Regions from separate parts of the Liquorilactobacillus sp. genome, predicted to be linked through region 2. Evidence: a T-box and tRNA genes for the amino acid it is inferred to sense, from the RefSeq annotation. Region 2 holds a T-box; the other holds one or more tRNA genes.

Region 1 (9,595 bases), on a different contig from region 2:
ATGTTTTATCTGCAATTATTGATGATCTCGGAAAAAAAGAGGTTGTTGGAACGATTGCTGGATATGATACTATTTTGGTTATTAGCAAGAACGAGGAGGATGCTAGGGGGATAAATGATTTATTCACTAAATATTTGAAAATAGGAAGCTCACAAAAATAAAGCAGTTTTTAAATGTTTTTAACTCTTTTGTCTTAAAAATGAGCATTATTTACAAGTATGATAAAATTATAAAATACTTGTAAAAGGATTGGATTAAAACAATGAAAAATGGTTCTTTTTTAGAAAGTTTGTTGAGTAAAATAAAATATTTCTTCAAAAAAATGAATGAATGGTTAAAGAAGAAAGCTCGTCGATACCAGTTAATTCGCTGGATAATCATAGTTTGCTTGACATTATTTTTGATAATGAGTATTTATTTGGTCTTTATTGCCAAGACTGCGAATGTTGGTAATTTGAAAGATGAGTTGCAACAAACAACAGAAATATATGATCATTCAGGGAATAAAGCTGGATATTTGTATTCTCAGAAGGGAACCTGGGAGGATATTGATAATATCTCATCGAATATTACTGATGCTGTTTTGTCAACTGAAGATCGTAATTTTTATCATGAGTATGGTTTTTCATTCAAGGGTATCGGGCGAGCATCATTATTATTATTAAAAAATAAGATATTAGGCAGAAATTATATTAGTGGTGGAGGCAGCACACTTACACAACAATTAGTAAAAAATGCGTTTCTATCACAAGAACAGACATTTTCTCGTAAAGCAAAAGAAATTTTTATTTCAATGCAGGTTGAGAATGAGTATAGCAAAAAAGAAATTTTAGAAATGTATTTAAATAGTGCGTATTTTGGAAATGGTGTCTGGGGCGTGCAGGATGCTGCAGAAAAGTATTTTGGTGTTTCAGCAAAAAATGTGACTGTAGCGCAAGCTGCCACTTTGGCAGGAATGCTCACTAATCCGACAAAGTATAATCCAATTGATAATTTAACAAATGCAACCGAACGGCGAAATGTTGTTCTTGGGTTAATGGTGGAAAATAATAAAATTACACAAACGCAAGCAAATCAATATCAGAAGCTCGCAATGACTGTTAGTGATAATTATCAATATGAATCTGGTTATAAGTATCCATACTACTTTGATGCAGTAATTAGTGAGGCAATTAGCAAGTATGGATTGAGTGAAACTGAAATCATGAATGGTGGATATAAAATCTATACTTCATTGAATCAGACGTATCAGACAAAAATGCAAAGTAGTTTTGCTAATTCAGCTCTGTTTCCATATAATGCAAGTGATGGTACCAAGGCGCAGGGTTCTTCAATCGCACTTAATCCGAATACTGGAGGAGTATTGGCACTTGTTGGCGGTAGAGAGGGAACCCATGTTTTTCGTGGATATAACAGGGCAACACAGCTAATTCGTTCACCGGGTTCTACAATCAAGCCGATTGCGGTATATACAACGGCATTGGAATCGGGGTACCATTATGATTCGATATTAAAAGACAAACTACGATCTTATGGAACTAATAAATATACTCCGCATAATATTGATAATGATTATGCAGGTAATATTATGATGTATAAGGCTCTTGCGGAAAGTAGAAATGCTGCAACAGTTTGGCTGTTAAACAAGATAGGTGTTCAGAACGGATATAAAATGGTAAAAAAATTTGGTTTGGATGTTTCCAAAAGTGATGATAATTTAAGTCTAGCATTGGGTGGACTAACCAAAGGTGTGTCTCCATATCAGATGGCTGAAGCGTACACAACATTTGCCAATGGTGGTGTAAAGACTTCACCATATTTAATTACCAAGATAGTTGATGCCTCCGGTAAAACAATAGCAAAAAACAAAATGTCTTCAAAGCGGGTAATCAGTAAGAAGACGTCAAATGAAATGACAAGTATGTTGATTGATGTATTTAATGATGGAACTGGGGTAAATGCCAAACCTGATGGATACACAATTGCCGGTAAAACTGGAACTACGAAGGCAGATTCTGGAACAGCTACTAGTGATAAGGATCATTGGTATATTGGATATACCCCAGATGTTGTTGTCGCAACATGGGTTGGGTTTGATTCATCAAAGTACAGTCTTGATAATGAAGGTACTCGTGGTGGATCTGCGTTATTTAAGAACGAGATGGAAAATATTTTACCATACACCGCCAAAACGTCATTTACAGTCAAGAGTGCGGCGGTTAGACTCGCAAATTCAAAGAGTAGCAGCTCTAGTTCTGCAAATAGCATCTGGAATGGTTTGAAAGATGCGGGAAATAGTGTTTCGAAATCAGCTAGCAGTCTAAAAGAAAAAGCTAGCGGACTATTTAGTGAGGGAAAAGAAAAAATTCAACAATGGTTTGGAAATTAACTTATTAAAATATGGAGTTCTTATGAACTAAAATGGTACAATTAGCATGGTTATTAATAAAGGAGGCTATACTGTGGTCAACATATATGATTCAGCAAACCAATTAGAACAAGATTTAAGAAGTACACAAGAATACAAGGATTTAAAAACTGCATATGATGCGGTTAAAGCAGACGAGAGTGCTTATCAACAATTCAAAGAATTCCAAAAAGCTCAAATTGATTTTCAAAATAAGCAGATGCAAGGAAGCACGAAAGAAACTGATCTTGATAATATTAAGGAATTAGGAGCACAAGTTGAAAAAGTCAAAGTAATTATGAATTTGATGAATAAAGAAAGAGCACTAGCACAATTAATTGATGAAATCAATCAAATCATGTTCAAACCAGTAAGCGAGTTATATCAAGGGTAGAGGTTCCTTGAAAAGAGCATGACATGAGACGGCAAAGCTTAAATATTAATTTGGAATTACGAACAATAATGTTTTTGCTGTGGGTAATTTGAAGTTAGACGGAGAATTTTGACTTATGGAACACGTTTACACGGAATAAATAGAGAGCTTTTGATCCCAACCACTTGGACTTGTCCTCAATGCCATACACAGCTAGATAGAGATGTAAATGCAAGTAAAAATATATTAAAACTTGGTTTGGGCTAAACCATAGTAAATAGAGTAAACCGCTGTCGAATACTGAAATGTATGAGATAAGTTATGCTTGTTCCTAGAAGCTCGGTACTTTAGTGCCGACGTAAGTCACATGTAATCAGTGATGAGGGGCTAGGACAAAATATAACTTTTGACCCAACCCTTTTTATTTGTTCGAAATAAGAGGTGATTAACTTGAAATTTATTCATTGTGCTGACTTACATCTTGGTAGTTCTTTTGAAGGATTAAATGGGATTAATGATTCACAACTGAAAATCTTGGCAGCTTCTGGAATAAACGCACTCACAAAGATGATTGAGGTAGCTATAACAGAAAAAGTTGATTTTATATTATTTGCAGGTGATATTTTCGATGGTCACCAAATTAATTTATCCTTACAACTTAAACTTAAAACCCTTTTTGAAGAACTACGGAGACATGATATTTATGTATTTATGGCATTTGGAAATCATGATTTTCAAGATTTAGATAAAGTTAATTTTTATTTTCCAGAAAATGTTTATATTTTCCCAAATCAAGTAACAACAAAGAAGATAGTAATTGCAAATGACGAAATTGCTGTAACTGGCTTCAGCTATGGCGAGCGCTGGGTAAAAAATAAGGTTGTAAACTATCCTAGACATCTTGATGTGAAGTGGCACATAGGAATGCTACATGGTGCTGCAATAGAGGATGATAGCTTACAAAATTATGCACCATTTCAACTAAGTGAGCTGTTAAGCAAAAATTATGATTACTGGGCTCTAGGACATATCCATCATCGACAGATACTCAATGAAAAGCCACCCATCCTTTATGCTGGTTCACTTCAAGGGAGAAATAGCAAAGAAACTGGGACAAAAGGCTTTTACATAGTTGAAGCAAGAAATGGGCAACTTTGTCCAGAATTTAGAGAAATTGCGGGGCTTGAATGGTTAAATATAGATAAACATATTTTACAGGTACAAAGATATGCAAATATAGAAACAGAGCTAGCACAAGAAATAGAGCATAAAGTAAGTAGAATTAAGAAACTAGTAGTAGTTAGTATTAATCTAAAGATAGATACTAAGAATAAAGAATTATTGACCAATCTTCAAAATGAATATCTTTTGCGTACTTTAAGAAGGGGTACAAGCCAAGGAGTTTTTATTCGAAAAATAAATTATAATATAGGTTCTGTTGTCGAGCCTATTCGATTGGACCAAAGTGCTTTAGAAAAAGCCAAAGATAGCGTATTTAGGAAAGAAGCAGTCGATGATTTGCTAGGTAAGTTAAAAGAATTTGAATTTATTGACGATCATTTCAAAGATGAAGATGTAATCAAGGAAATTTTTGAAAAAGCAAAGTTAAATTTGATTGAGGATGTTGATGGCTATGAAGATTTTGGAAGCTAATATTTACGGATATGGGCACTTTGTTGATCGTCATTTTGATATTGCAAATAATTTCCAAGTTATTACTGGTGAAAATGAGTCTGGTAAATCTACCTTCAAGTCGTTTATTAGTTCAATTTTATTTGGATTTCCAACTAAACGTGAAAAAGGAGAGAATTATACACCTAAAAAGGGAAGTATCTATGGTGGCAACTTAGTAATTTTGCAGCAGGGGCAAAATTACTTAATTGAACGTGTTAGTAATGATAAGGGTAATATTTTATCAATAATAAATAAAAAAAATGGCGAAAAGGTTCCAGAAGGTTTATTAACAAAATGGCTATCAGAAATTGATAAACAGCTATTTAATGATATTTATGCTGTAAATCAAACTGGGTTACATGCAATATTAGACTTAAAACCTGAGGAAATTGAGAAGAACTTTTATAGTATCGCAACCAGTGGCAGCCAAGAAGTTTTTGAGATACAAAAAAGAGTTATGAAAGCAGCTGGACAGTTGTATAAGCCTAATGGTAGAGTTCCAAGGCTTAATGTAATGCTGAAGGAGTATGGCAAGCAGGAAAAAGACCTACAGCATTTAATTAATAGAATGGATGATTCTAAGAACCTTGAGGAAAAAATTGAGGAGTTAAAAGAACAAAATACTGCATTTTTGCAAGAAAAAAGGCAATTTGAACAGAAGCTATTGGAACTGCAGCAGTTAAGTGCTGCATGGAACTCATATCAAGAGCTGCTTAGTACCTCACAAAAGATTTCAGATGATAAGGTGAAGGTTACGTTAGCAACGTTTGACAAGATACAACTTCAAAATAATAAAATCAGCGCAATTGAAGAAAATCTCAGCAGCTTAGAAAAACAAATGACACATATAAAATTACAATTAGAAGAAAAAGATTTTACTAATTTGGATTTCTATTTACAAAATAAAGTAAACTTTGATAAATTATTTACATTGCTGAATTCTTCAGAAGATCAGCCTAAGCAACAAGCGACAAATAATATCGAGGTATTAAGTAGACGCAATAAAGGTTCAAAAAAGAGTGAAGTTAGTATGGTATTTCTCGGTATACTTGGAATATCTATTTTAGTATTATTTTTTGTTTCTAATATGGTGCTAAAAAGCATTGGATTAGTAGGAATTGTTGCTGGTATATACGGTTTTAGCAAAACAAACAAAAAAAATTATAATGTCACGGTCGAGCCAGTTTCGAAGCATGTTAACTTTGATTTCTGCAAAGAAGAATTGGGACTTTCTGATGATTACGCTGATAATTTGAAGCGAATCTTTAGCTTTCAAATTCAAATGAAAAAACAGCAAAGTTGTAAGGATGAGTATGAATCAAAAAAAAGGTTTTTAAGTCAAGAGCGAAGTGATAAGCTATCTAATTTAAGGCAAGAACAAATTCAATTTGATACTCAGCTTGAAAAACTCGGGTTCGATAGTTTTGTAAGTTTAAGAGATACATATTTTCAACAGCAGGATCAAATTGAAACAGAAAGTAAGCTGCACGGCTTAAGGTCACAACTTTCAAGTAATATTATTAAAAAATTAGCGAATTATTCAAGTAGGAATGAGATTGAAGAAAGAAGAGTTCATGTCAGCGATGAATTTGATCTGCGAAAAGCTGAAGCCGAGAAGAATCTTGAGCAAATAATAAGTTATAAAATTCAATTGAAAAAGATTGGAGATTCAAGTGAGATAGCTATTTTAAGGCAAGAAGCAGCCAATCAAAGAGCGCAAATTAATACAAAAATTGAAGAGTGGCTGGCGCTATCTCTCACTGATAGATGGTTGGAAAATTATCTAAGCAAGTTATCAAAACACAGATTACCACAGGTTGTTGAGCTTGCCACTTATTTTTTTGAGAGATTAACTAGAGGCCATTTTACTAGTATTATTTTAGAAGAAAATCAGTTCTCTTTGAAAACGGTTGATAATCAAAACTTTAAGGTTGTGGAGCTATCAAGGGCAACGGCAGAACAATTATATTTATCTTTGCGGTTAGCATTTGTAGTTACGTTTAACAAGAAGATTGGGTTACCAATTATAATAGATGACGGATTTGTAAATTTTGATAGAAATCGTAAAGTCCAAATTATTGATTTATTGTCAGAAATAAGTAATGAAACACAAATATTATGTTTTACAGTCGATATTTCTGTTCTATGTGATAAGGTAAGTAACAAAGGAATCTTGGTTATTTAGAAGATAAAGGGGCGGATTAAATTTGAGTCAAAAAAAAATATATGACTACGCGGTAGATGAAAGCATAGAATTATTCATGTTAGTAAAGTCTGCAGATGTTAGAATTGCAAAGAATGGTAATAAATTTATTGCGTTTATGTTTGCCGACAGTTCAGGTGAAATAAGTGCAAAGTTCTGGGATGCATCTGATGATGATGTTACCTCATTTGTACCAGGGAAAATAGTTTTTGTTAAAGGTAAGCGAGAAGTCTATCAAGGGAATCCTCAGGTCAAGATATTCAAGATGCGATTGGCAACTGAGCAAGAGCCAAACGATGCCAATGCGTTTGTAAAAAAAGCTCCTATTCCTGTGGATGAGATGGCAGATGAATTTAATGCAGCACTTTTTGAAATTACTAATGCGAATTGGAATCGGATAGTAAGGTACCTCCTAACTGAATATCACAATCAATTTTACAGTTATCCTGCAGCCAAAAAAAATCACCATGCATTTGCTGGGGGACTTGCTTTTCATACGTTATCAATGTTGCGTTTAGCACATGCAGTTGTTAAGGAATACGAGGATATCAATGCGCCATTATTGTATGCAGGTGCAATTTTGCACGATTTGGGCAAGGTGATTGAATTATCTGGTCCAATAGCAACACAATATACTATAGCAGGTAATTTACTGGGGCATATTGTGCTTATTGATGAACAAATTGTCAAAGCAGCAGATAAGTTGAAAATTGATCTTGAGAGCGAAGATATGATTCTGCTACGGCACATGATATTATCACATCACGGTTTGTTGGAATATGGATCACCGGTGCGACCGCATATTTTGGAAGCCGAAGTATTGCATCAAATTGATCAACTGGATGCCTCTATTCAGATGTTAAGGGGAACGCTTGAGCATACTGAACCTGGAACATTTTCTGAGAGAATTTTTGGGATGGATGGAAGAAACTTTTATCGTGCTACTGAAGATAAAGATTGATTAGTTAAGTGGTATACTTCACAACATAAAAGCAGTAAAAGTCTAAGCTCCTTTTACTACCAATAATGAGCAAATCTGATCCTGCATAGAATTTACAGTATAGAATCTGTTCTACAATATCTATTGCTGGCAATAGATTATCATATCTGAAACCTATTAATAGGAAAAAGTATACAGCCTAAAAGTCTTACTCTTGTTTGAGTGGGACCTATTTTTGCGGTATAAAATCCTCACTTAAAGAAATAAAATATTGTTTTGTAATACACGCGTTATAGTTTTGGTAAAATAAAAAAGTTTCAAAAGCTGATGCACAAATAGTGCACATATAGCTCTTGAAACTCTTTAAATTAGCATCTTTTATGCCCTCGGCAGGAGTCGAACCTGTACTTGGAAACCCAAACAGCGACCTGAACGCTGCGCGTCTGCCAATTCCGCCACGAGGGCAATGAATGATAACACCTAATTATTATACAACAGACTTATATTAAATAAAAGAGAAAAAACGAAACACTTGCATACTATTCAAATAACATTTAAAATTAAGTGAAGAAAGCGTAATCACTTACATGTCGAAGTTTAAGATTGCTTAATGAATAGATAGTCAGAGTAAAAAGTTATAATATAATGTTATAATAACGTGGGAAGTAAGGGGTGATCTCAATGGAACAAAAATATCGTAGTATTCTAGTTCCCGTTGATGGGTCAAAAAATGCAGAGAAGGCATTGAAGAAAGCGATTGAAATAGCTAAAAGAAATAATGGACGAATCGAAGTCTTGAACGTGATTGATACAAAACAATTTACGAACAACTTTGGTGGAATTATTAGTATGTCAGGCGACATTATTTATTCTACTTTTGAAGCAGTACAGCAATATCTTGAAAAATTAAAAGAAAGTATTGTGCAGGAAGAAAGTTTTGCTAATGTTGGTGTTCATGCAAGATTTGGTTCTCCAAGAGTTGTGATTGCTCGTGACTTTGTAGAAGATTATCCAATTGATTTAATCATCTTGGGGAAAACAGGAATGTCAGCGGTTGGCCGAATATTCGTGGGTTCTGTGACAGATGGTGTTGTCAGGACTGCAAAGTGTGATGTATTGGTTGTAGGCTGAAAGCGAGGTAATGATGATGTCAACATTAGAAATGATTGCTTTAGTTAGTTTAATATTACTAATGGCGTATAACATTAGGCTGGGTCTAGTGGTCAAGAAACTGCGTGATAAGTTGAGTAAGGGTAAAGAGATTGAACTTACGGAATCTACTAATAAAGAAATTGTTGATGCGATAAAGGCAAGAAAAAAATGGACAGTCTTGAGCCAATGCTTATTTTGGATATCGATTGTTATGATGTTATATGGGTCAATGGGACTATTGATTTATTTTCTAGATTTGTATACTATTGCAGTGATTTATATAAATCTGGTAAATCGGAAGGTCTTTACAGAACTTATAAAGTTGTAAATTTAGGGTAAGTAAGGAAAATAAAGCTGGGGTGATTTTCTTAACCTTGGCTTTTTTTCTGAAATAAATTATGTTTGAGAGATGTTTTAGAGTTAGGCATTAAAAGGATAAGATGAATTGAGGAATGGTAGATGGGAAATTTTACAAAATATAGTAGGGTTCTAGTTAAAAGTTCGATATCGTTTGTTATTTTATTGGTACTAGCGCAATTAATTATTCCAATTAGTTGGAAGTTACTGCTGGATTATTATTTAATCAGTAACTTTTTATTACTAAATCCCTTTAATATAATGAATATAGGACTAAAGGGAGAAGCTCAGGTTGTTGATGATACTATGAGCCGGACAAAAAGAACAGTTAAGGAAACAGAAGAAATAGAGGGAACAGAGGCAGCAGAGCAAATGTTGCAAAGGTCAAAGAGAAAAACGGTCAAAGAAAATGATACACGAGATATTTTATTAAATTCCTTTTTGAGTTTTATGAAACATTGTTTTTTACTAATTGCGGCGCCAATAATT
Region 2 (9,595 bases):
ACTATTAAGAAAATTGGATATACCGGTGGGAAATATGGCTTTGATGGTGACAATTGTGCGGTTATGACTGCGATAGACGAACAATCACCTGATATCGCACAAGGTGTTGATTCATCATTAGAAACACGAAATGGTGATGTTGATCCGCTAGATCAGATTGGTGCGGGTGACCAAGGTATGATGTTTGGGTATGCTATTGATGAAACGCCAGAGCTAATGCCGCTTCCTATTGCATTAAGTCACCGATTAATGCGCAAAATTGCAGAAATTCGTAAAAACGGAACTTTAGATTACTTGGGGCCAGATGCGAAGGCACAAGTGACAGTGGAGTATGATGAAAAAAATACACCCGTGCGAGTTGACACAGTCGTCGTTTCAACACAACATTCTGAAGATGTAAACTTAAAAACAATTCGAGCAGATATAATTGAGAAAGTAATAAAGGCAGTTATTCCAGCTGAATTACTTGATGATGAAACAAAATATTTTGTTAATCCTACTGGCCGCTTTGTTATTGGTGGCCCCCAAGGTGATGCTGGTCTGACTGGCCGTAAGATTATTGTGGATACTTACGGTGGATATGCTCATCATGGTGGTGGTGCGTTTTCAGGTAAAGATGCTACCAAAGTTGACCGTTCCGCTAGTTATGCGGCACGATATATTGCAAAAAATATTGTAGCAGCTAAGATTGCTTCACAAGTTGAAGTTCAACTGGCATATGCTATTGGTGTTGCTCAACCAGTTTCGGTATCTGTGAATACTTATGGAACTTCAAAAGTAGAAGATAAGGTTCTTGTCAAAGCAATTAGAGAAATTTTTGACTTACGGCCTGCAGGTATTATTGAAATGCTGAATTTAAAACGTCCAATTTATGAACAGACGGCAGCATACGGTCACTTTGGTCGTACAGATATTGATTTGCCTTGGGAAAAAACAGATAAAGTAGACGAATTAAAAACTAAATTAAATATTTGACATAGATCTGCCTTGCTTTTTATTTTTTTTTTTGTTATATTTGACTAAATATAATTGTGTTGAAAAGGATTAGTAGTTATTTTTCTTGTTTAAGAGAGTGCGTGGGTGGTGTTAACGTATACTTGATAAATAATGAACTCGCCTTTGAGTTTCTTGTTGAATAGAATTTATTTTTTTGTAGGCAAGGACGGTATTTTCCGTTATGAAATTAAGTGTCGGCATTTTTAGTTGTCGGAAAATAGGTGGTACCGCGATTGCATTCGTCCTATACAGAACTCTGTTTGAGTTTGTATGGGGCTTTTTGTTTTAAAAAAATGAAGAAGGATGGTTTTCAAATTGACATATAATCATAAAGAAATTGAAAAAAAATGGCAACACTATTGGGAAGAACATAAGACCTTTAAGACAACAGAAGATGAATCTAAGCCTAATTATTATGCATTAGATATGTTTCCTTATCCCTCTGGACAGGGACTGCATGTAGGACATCCTGAAGGGTATACAGCAACAGATATCATTGCCAGAATGAAAAGAATGCAAGGATTTAATGTTCTTCATCCAATGGGATGGGATGCTTTTGGGCTGCCAGCAGAACAATATGCATTAAATACAGGACATTCACCAAAGGAATTCACAAAAGAAAATATTAATAATTTCAGAAGACAAATCAAATCATTGGGTCTATCTTACGATTGGGAACGCGAAATTAATACTACAGATCCTTCATATTACAAATGGACACAATGGATTTTTGAAAAGCTGTATGAAAAAGGACTAGCTTATGAAGATGAAGTGGCTGTTAACTGGAGTCCCGATCTGGGAACAGTAGTCGCTAATGAAGAAGTAATTGATGGGAAGACTGAACGTGGAGGATTCCCAGTAATTCGTAAACCCATGAGACAGTGGGTCTTAAGAATCACAGCGTATGCTGACCGGTTGATTGAAGATTTAAACGATCTTGACTGGCCAGAAAATATTAAGGAGCAACAACGTAATTGGATTGGACGATCAATTGGAGCAAGTATCAAGTTTAAATTTGCAGGATTTACTGACAAGAAGATCGAAGTTTTCTCAACTAGACCAGATACCATTTTTGGTGCTTCTGCGATGGTGCTGGCTCCAGAATTAGAAATAGTCGAAGAAATAACGACACCAGAGCAAAAAGATGCTGTTGATGCCTATATCGAAGAAATTGCTCATAAATCTGATTTAGAGAGAACTGATTTGGCAAAGGATAAAACAGGAGTCTTTACGGGTGCTTACGTAATTAACCCGGTAAATGGGGAAAAAATCCAGGTTTGGATTGCCGATTATGTTTTGGCTTCGTACGGAACAGGTGCGGTCATGGTTGTTCCAGCGCATGATGATCGTGATTATGAATTTGCTTCTAAATTCCAATTGCCGATTATACCTGTAATTGAAGGTGGAGATGTTTCAAAAGAAGTATATACAGGCGATGGAATCCATATAAATTCAGGCTTTTTAAATGGACTAGATAAGAAACAAGCTATTGCTAAAATTATTGAATGGTTGCGTGAAGAAAAAGTTGGAGATAAAAAGGTAAATTATCGCTTACGTGATTGGTTATTCTCACGGCAACGTTACTGGGGAGAACCAATTCCTGTTATTCATTGGGAAGACGGGGAAACAACGCTTGTTCCTGAGGATAAGCTACCTTTACGCTTACCTAAGGCTACTGATATTAAGCCATCAGGGACAGGAGAAAGCCCCTTAGCCAATTTGGATGAATGGATAAATGTGGTTGATAAAAATGGACGAAAGGGGAAGCGCGAAACAAATACTATGCCTCAATGGGCAGGAAGTTCATGGTATTTCTTGCGCTATATTGATCCACATAATCAAGGGAGAATTGCAGATCCTGTTAAATTAAAAAAATGGCTGCCGGTTGATCTATATGTGGGTGGTGCCGAACATGCTGTACTACACTTACTCTATGCACGCTTTTGGCATAAATTCTTGTATGATATTGGTGTAGTCCCGACAAAGGAACCGTTCCATAAGTTAATTAACCAAGGAATGATATTAGGTGATAACCATGAGAAAATGTCGAAGTCAAAAGGGAATGTTGTAAACCCTGATGATATTGTTACTGAGTATGGAGCAGATACCTTAAGACTTTATGAAATGTTCATGGGTCCATTAGATGCATCTATTGCTTGGAGTACAGAAGGGTTGAACGGTGCAAACAAGTTTATTAATAGAATTTGGCGATTGATTGTTGATGAAAATAGTCATTTAAGAGACCGTGTTACAACATTAAATGATGGTAATCTTGATTTTATTTATAACCAGACTGTAAAAAAAGTTACAGAAGATTATGCAGCTCTTCATTTTAATACTGCAATTTCACAATTAATGGTTTTTGTGAACGAAGCATATAAAGCTGAGGCACTTCCATTAAATTATGTTGAAGGCTTTGTCAAAATGATTTCACCAATCACACCACATATTGCAGAAGAATTGTGGACAAAGTTTGGACATGTTGGTTCAATCACATATGAGAAATGGCCAACGTTTGATGAGGATAAACTAGTTGAGGATACGGTTGAAGTTGTCTTACAAGTAAACGGTAAGGTTCGGCAGCATTTGAAAGTGTCAAAACAGATTTCAAAGGAAGATTTGAAAAAAATAGCATTGGACGATGAAAAAATAAAACAAGAAATTGCCGGAAAAGATATAATGCGAGTAATCGTGGTTCCTGGTAAATTAGTAAATATTGTTGTGAAGTAATACTAGGATTAGGGGCTGGGTCAAAAGTTAAATTTTGACTCAGTTTTTTATTTATTCCAGATAAACGTGTTTCATAAGTCAAAACTCTGCGGCTAACTTCTAATTCCTCATAGCAAAATACTAATTATGTTTGTAATTTAGAGTTAATGCTTAAATTTTCTCGACTTTCTAGTACACTCCTTTTTTATTGGAATATTTGAGTTAGTTGATATTTACTAAATTATTATAACCAACATTGCAACTCTATCAAAATCAGTATAAAATAACAGAGTGATTTAGGAAAAGGTAGGAAAATACATGGCAAATAGGTCACTTGATGAATCGGGGTATTCTAAGACCGAGAGTGAGAAAATTCTAAAGAAAAAAAATGAAACTGCAAAGGCAAAAATGTTACGTGGCTCTGCCTGGATGACAATGGGAAGTATTTTCTCTAGAATATTAGGAGCGCTTTATATCATTCCATGGTATGCATGGTTTGGGAAAGATAATTTGGCGGCCAATAACTTATATACTCAAGGATATACTGTGTATAGTGTTTTTTTAATGATCTCAATTGCAGGTATTCCATCTGCTGTCTCCAAGCAAATATCTAATTATAACGGGCAAAATGAATATGCTTTAGGCCAGCGGTTGTACAAGAAATTATTACTGATAATGTTGGGACTGGGTATTATCTCTGCTATTGCAATGTGGTTTGTTGCCCCATTTTTGTCACAAAACGATAAGAATGTTATTCCAGTGTATCGTTCACTTGCAATTGCACTGACAATTATTCCAACAATGAGTTTAACTAGAGGATTTTTTCAAGGATATCAGGATATGTTTCCGTCTGCAATGTCGCAGTTAGTAGAACAAATTGCACGAATTATATATATGCTGGGGACCACCTTTATAATTATGAAAGTTATTCATGGAAAATATGTTTCCGGAGTTGTTCAATCAACATTTGCTGCTTTTATAGGTGCAATTGCTGGTTTACTGTTTCTAGCATGGTTTTATTTTAAGAAGAAAGATGAGTTTGCAACATTAGCTAGACAGAGTGCAAATAAATTGAATATTTCTGATACACAGGTCATTAAGACTTTATTGTTGGAGGCGATTCCTTTTGTTGTTATCAGTGTTTCAACCACTGTTTATAATCTAATTGATCAATTTACTTTTAAACAAGTGATGTTGCGCTTTACTGACTACAGAGTAACCGTGATTAATGATCTCTATACAATTTTTGCAGGTAATTCGAACAAGTTAATAATGATTATTATCTCATTGGCTTCTGCAATGTCTGCTACAGCAATTCCACTGCTTGCACAAGCATATTCAAAACACAAGAGAGAACAAACTGCGACTCAATTAGCTGATGCAATTGAACTATTCTTTTTTGTGATGTTGCCTTGTTCTTTAGGAATGGCCGCAGTTGCCAAACCCTTGTATATCATTTTTTATCAATATAATTTTACTGGGGTATATGTCTTAAGTTTCTCTGCATATGTTGCACTACCAATTGGTTTGTTTATGGTCTTAGCCTCATTACTACAAGGTGTTTACCAGAATATGCAGGCAATTAAATTCTTCTTAATTGGATTAGTAATTAAGCTAGTATTGCAAGTTCCACTGATATTACTTTTTCATCCGTTTGGACCGCTGATGGCAACGGGAATAGGGATGACAGTTTCAAGTTGTCTGATGCTTAGATATTTTTATTACAATCTGCAAGTTAATCTAGGTAAAGTTATTGGAAGATTTAATCAATTACTGCTTTTCTCATTAATAGTGTTTGTTGTGGCATTAGGTGTAATTCAGCTAAGTGATCTTTTCTTGAATCTACAATACCGAATAACTGCCTTTGTAGTGTTAATTGTTGCTGTCTTAACTGGTGGATTGACCTACGTATATTTATCATTGAAAACAAGGGTAGCTGATAAGATAGTAGGAAATCGGGCTGCTGTACTAAGATCAAAGTTGAGAATAAAGTGAGGAAGTAAAAGATGAGACTTGATAAATTTATTGCTGACTCGAAAGGATTGACACGTTCGCAGGCAAAAATACCTATCAAAGATGGTTTAGTTAGTGTAAACCAAAAGATTGTTAAGCAAACAAAACATCAAGTTGATTTGAATTTTGATGTTGTCCAATTAAACGGGATAACAGTAATATATCAAGAATATAGATATTATATGATGAATAAACCTAAGAATGTAGTTTCGGCGACTAGTGATGTTCTTGAGAAAACAGTTATAGATTTGACTGCAAAGGTAAATCAAAAAGGTTTGTTTCCAGTAGGAAGGTTAGATAAAGATACAACTGGGTTATTGTTTTTGACAAATGATGGTATGTTGGGGCACAAATTGTTAGCACCTAGAAAGCATGTCACTAAAGTTTATCGCGCTTTGATTGCTGGTGAGGTTACAGAGGAAATTGTTCAAACCTTTGCCAGTGGAATTACATTAAAAAATGGTGAAACGACAAAACCTGCGCTATTAAAAATTTTAGCTATTAATAGGCAGAAAAATGAAACGAAAATAGAAATAAGTATTGTTGAAGGTAAGTATCATCAAATTAAGCGGATGTTTGGAGCGGTTTCAATGAGGGTCCAAGAATTAAAAAGGGTCCAAATGGGTGGCTTAAAACTTGATGAAGGGCTTAAACTTGGGGAATATCGTGAATTGACACCTGATGAATTGAGTTGCTTAATTAGGAATATTAATTAATTTTACTAAAATAAAGTGGGGCTGGGTCAAAAGTTAAATTTTGATTCAGTCCCCATTTTCTTTCTTGTATAGTCCAAAACAAATTAGTCATGCAGTCCTTTACCGCTTTTATTTATTACGAGACAGCCCAACGTTTCATAAATGATTGAATTTCTGCAATAATATCGGTGGGCAAAACAACATATTTTGTTGTACTAATTTCATCAGCAATTGCGCTGTGAGCATAAAGCGCGGCATCAACAACATATTCATAATTTTTAAATTTGAATTGTGCAAGAAAACCTGCAATTATACCTGCAAGTGTATCACCCATACCACCAGTTGCCATGTACGGTCCACCAATTGCCAGTTGTGAAATAGACCCATCTCTATGATAGATTGTTGTATGATATTTTTTTAGAACAACGGTAGCCTGTAATTGCTGCTGATACAGCGTATTTTTGATATCATCCTGCTCAGAAATCTTAATTCCACTTAAACGTTGCCACTCCATTTGATGTGGTGTAAGAATCGGATGCAATTCTTTAAGAAGGGGCAGAAATTCATGATGATCGGCAATCATTGTAATTGCAGACCCATCAATAATTAACTTTTGTTGAAGTGTCATATGTTGCAAGACAGTTTGTAAAATTTTCAGTGAATTTTCATTGGTTCCAAGACCAGGTCCAACAAGAATCACATCTGAATTTGTCAATGCATCAATTAGTTTGTATTCAGAATCGAAGGGAATGAACATTGCTTCTGGAACAATAGTGTGAAGTGCTGTTAAGTTATCAAGCGAAGTAGCACAAGTTGCCAGCCCAGCACCGCTGTGAATAATTGCTGAAGTTGCCATGATTATTGCACCACCAAATTGGCTGTTGCCGCCAACCGTTAACACACGACCATAATTACCTTTATGGCTTTTAACTGGTCTAGTAGTAATAATCTGATTTAAAATATTTTTACTAAGTACATGCATAACCCAATCCTCCTTGAAAAGAAAGTTCGTTCTTATTATACAGCAAATCTTTTTTTTGTTTGCAGTATTTAGTAATAATATCTGGATATCATGTGATAATATTATTGTATGACACGTATTAAGGAGGAGAAGCATGCAGATTGAATGGCAAAAAGAAATCAGTCAAAGAAAAGATGCATTATTAGCAGACTTAACCGAAATGCTAAAAATTGAGAGTGTGAGAAATGAGAAACTGGGGTCAAAAAATGCCCCCTTTGGTCCTGGGCCACGCGCAGCGCTAGACAAGTTTTTAGAAATTGGAAAACGTGATGGTTTTGCAGTACTTAATGTGGACGGAATTGCAGGACACCTTGAATATGGTACCGGTATTGAGACTATGGGAATTCTTGCTCATGTTGATGTGATGCCAGCTGGAAAAGGGTGGGATACTGACCCCTTTGAGCCCATAATTAAGGATGGAAAATTATTTGCACGAGGTTCTTCAGATGATAAGGGACCAGGGATGGCCGCGTATTATGGTTTGAAGCTTATCAAGGAATTAGGATTACCAACAAGTAAAAAAGTTCGCATGATTATTGGGACGGATGAAGAAAGCGGTTGGAGATGTATGACACATTACTTTGAGAAAATGCCGCTTCCAGATTTCGGATTTTCGCCGGATGCTTTCTTTCCTTTGATTAATGGTGAGAAAGGAAATGTTAGCTTTAATGTTGATTTTCAAGGTGGAAATGGTGCAGGGGCAAAACTTTTGGATTTTTCTGCAGGGTTACGTGAAAATATGGTGCCACGTGATGCGATTGCACACATCAGTGGAATTGAACTAAAAGAAATTAAAGAATTACTTACTGAATTTGCGGACGATAAGCCAATTGAAGTTGAAGCGTTAGAACAAAATGAAAGAATTGAAATATCAGTTATTGGTAGGGCAGCACATGCCCAAGAACCAAAAAATGGTGAAAATGCGGGAACATATCTAGCACTATTTTTAAAACAGATCGAATTAGGATCAGGTGCTGAACAATTTATTGATTTTGCGGCTGACTATCTACATGAAGATTCACGAATGGATAATTTTGGACTACATTTTTCTGATAAAACCATGGGTGATTTAACAATGAATGCTGGAATTTTTAATTTTGCAGCTGCGCAAGGTGGACGTGTGACGTTAAACTTTCGTTTTCCAAAAGGAATTGGTGCAAGTCAAATTGAAGAAGCACTGGCTAAAGTCGCGACAAAGGTGAACGCACAGGTTAACACGACTGGTAAATTACAAGAACCACATTATGTCTCAATTGAGGATCCATTAGTTAAGACTTTGTTGGGTGTTTATGAACGTCAGACAGGTAATAAGGGTTACGGAATGGTTGTTGGCGGCGGTACTTACGGGCGCTTAATGAAACGAGGAGTTGCATTTGGTGCAATGTTCCCAGGAACGCCAGACACAATGCATCAGGCAAATGAGTATATGCTGATTGAGGATATATTAAAAGCAGCTGCAATATACGCCGAAGCAATTTATGAATTAATAAAATAAAAGTTTTTTTGAATTAGCTTTTACTGGTAAGTGTAGAATCTTGAATTTTTTGATAAAAAGTAAAGGATGCAACCAGTAGTGAGGGTTTTAATATTTGGTTGACCTTTGAATTACCAATAAATAAGGGGTAGACTTAAGTTATACAAAGGGGGATTTGGTATGCAAAAAGAATTTATGCATGAAATTGAAGCGAATGTTTTAGATGAAGATAATACAACGAAGACCTTTTCTGTACCTAGCAAGAGAGAGAATTTAGTAATTAGAGTGGATAAGGAAGTCATTTCTAAGTTGGAAAATGATTCAAAGTTTGAAAGAATGTTAAAGAATTTGCTTAAAATGAGTTCGAAAAATACAAAAAAAGAGATAATAAACATAACCAAACGTAATTATCGAATTTTTCTTTAATAATTATGTATGTCCTATGATTTTTATCCTATAGTGGCTATGATTAATTAAGTCAAATTGTAGTTTCAAAAGGAGGATATTAATGTTTTTGACAACGGGAGAAATAAATCGTGCATATATGGTTGTAGGGATTGTTAATGCGACAGTAAAAAGAACCTTAACACCAGATGAGATTGATGATGTTGATAATTTTGACGATTTATATGAAAAAGTTAAGACAAAATTGATTGAACATACGGTCGCTAGAGATGGTGATGGGAT

What was found. A T-box is a leader RNA that pairs with one kind of tRNA and senses whether it is charged. The one in region 2 lies ahead of leuS (leucine--tRNA ligase), so its partner is inferred to be a tRNA-Leu.
Region 1: it has a tRNA-Leu gene. The T-box ahead of leuS (leucine--tRNA ligase) is inferred to sense a tRNA for this amino acid. The anticodon was not compared.

Annotation. Positions count from the first base shown of each region.
Region 1 is NZ_JBDNTS010000004.1:143,251-152,845, forward strand. It holds gene argR (arginine repressor) at 1-161, shown strand, start outside; gene ABF682_RS03520 (PBP1A family penicillin-binding protein) at 263-2,389, shown strand; gene ABF682_RS03525 (YlbF family regulator) at 2,463-2,801, shown strand; gene ABF682_RS03530 (zinc ribbon domain-containing protein) at 2,952-3,047, shown strand; gene ABF682_RS03535 (metallophosphoesterase family protein) at 3,222-4,433, shown strand; gene ABF682_RS03540 (ATP-binding protein) at 4,408-6,639, shown strand; gene ABF682_RS03545 (3'-5' exoribonuclease YhaM family protein) at 6,662-7,618, shown strand; tRNA gene ABF682_RS03550 (tRNA-Leu) at 7,979-8,062, opposite strand; gene ABF682_RS03555 (universal stress protein) at 8,279-8,728, shown strand; gene ABF682_RS03560 (hypothetical protein) at 8,745-9,077, shown strand; gene ABF682_RS03565 (hypothetical protein) at 9,209-9,595, shown strand, end outside.
Region 2 is NZ_JBDNTS010000007.1:903-10,497, forward strand. It holds gene metK (methionine adenosyltransferase) at 1-975, shown strand, start outside; T-box leader at 1,026-1,246, shown strand; gene leuS (leucine--tRNA ligase) at 1,312-3,726, shown strand; gene ABF682_RS05095 (putative polysaccharide biosynthesis protein) at 4,024-5,700, shown strand; gene ABF682_RS05100 (pseudouridine synthase) at 5,712-6,434, shown strand; gene ABF682_RS05105 (NAD(P)H-hydrate dehydratase) at 6,550-7,395, opposite strand; gene pepV (dipeptidase PepV) at 7,529-8,929, shown strand; gene ABF682_RS05115 (hypothetical protein) at 9,089-9,334, shown strand; gene ABF682_RS05120 (hypothetical protein) at 9,417-9,595, shown strand, end outside.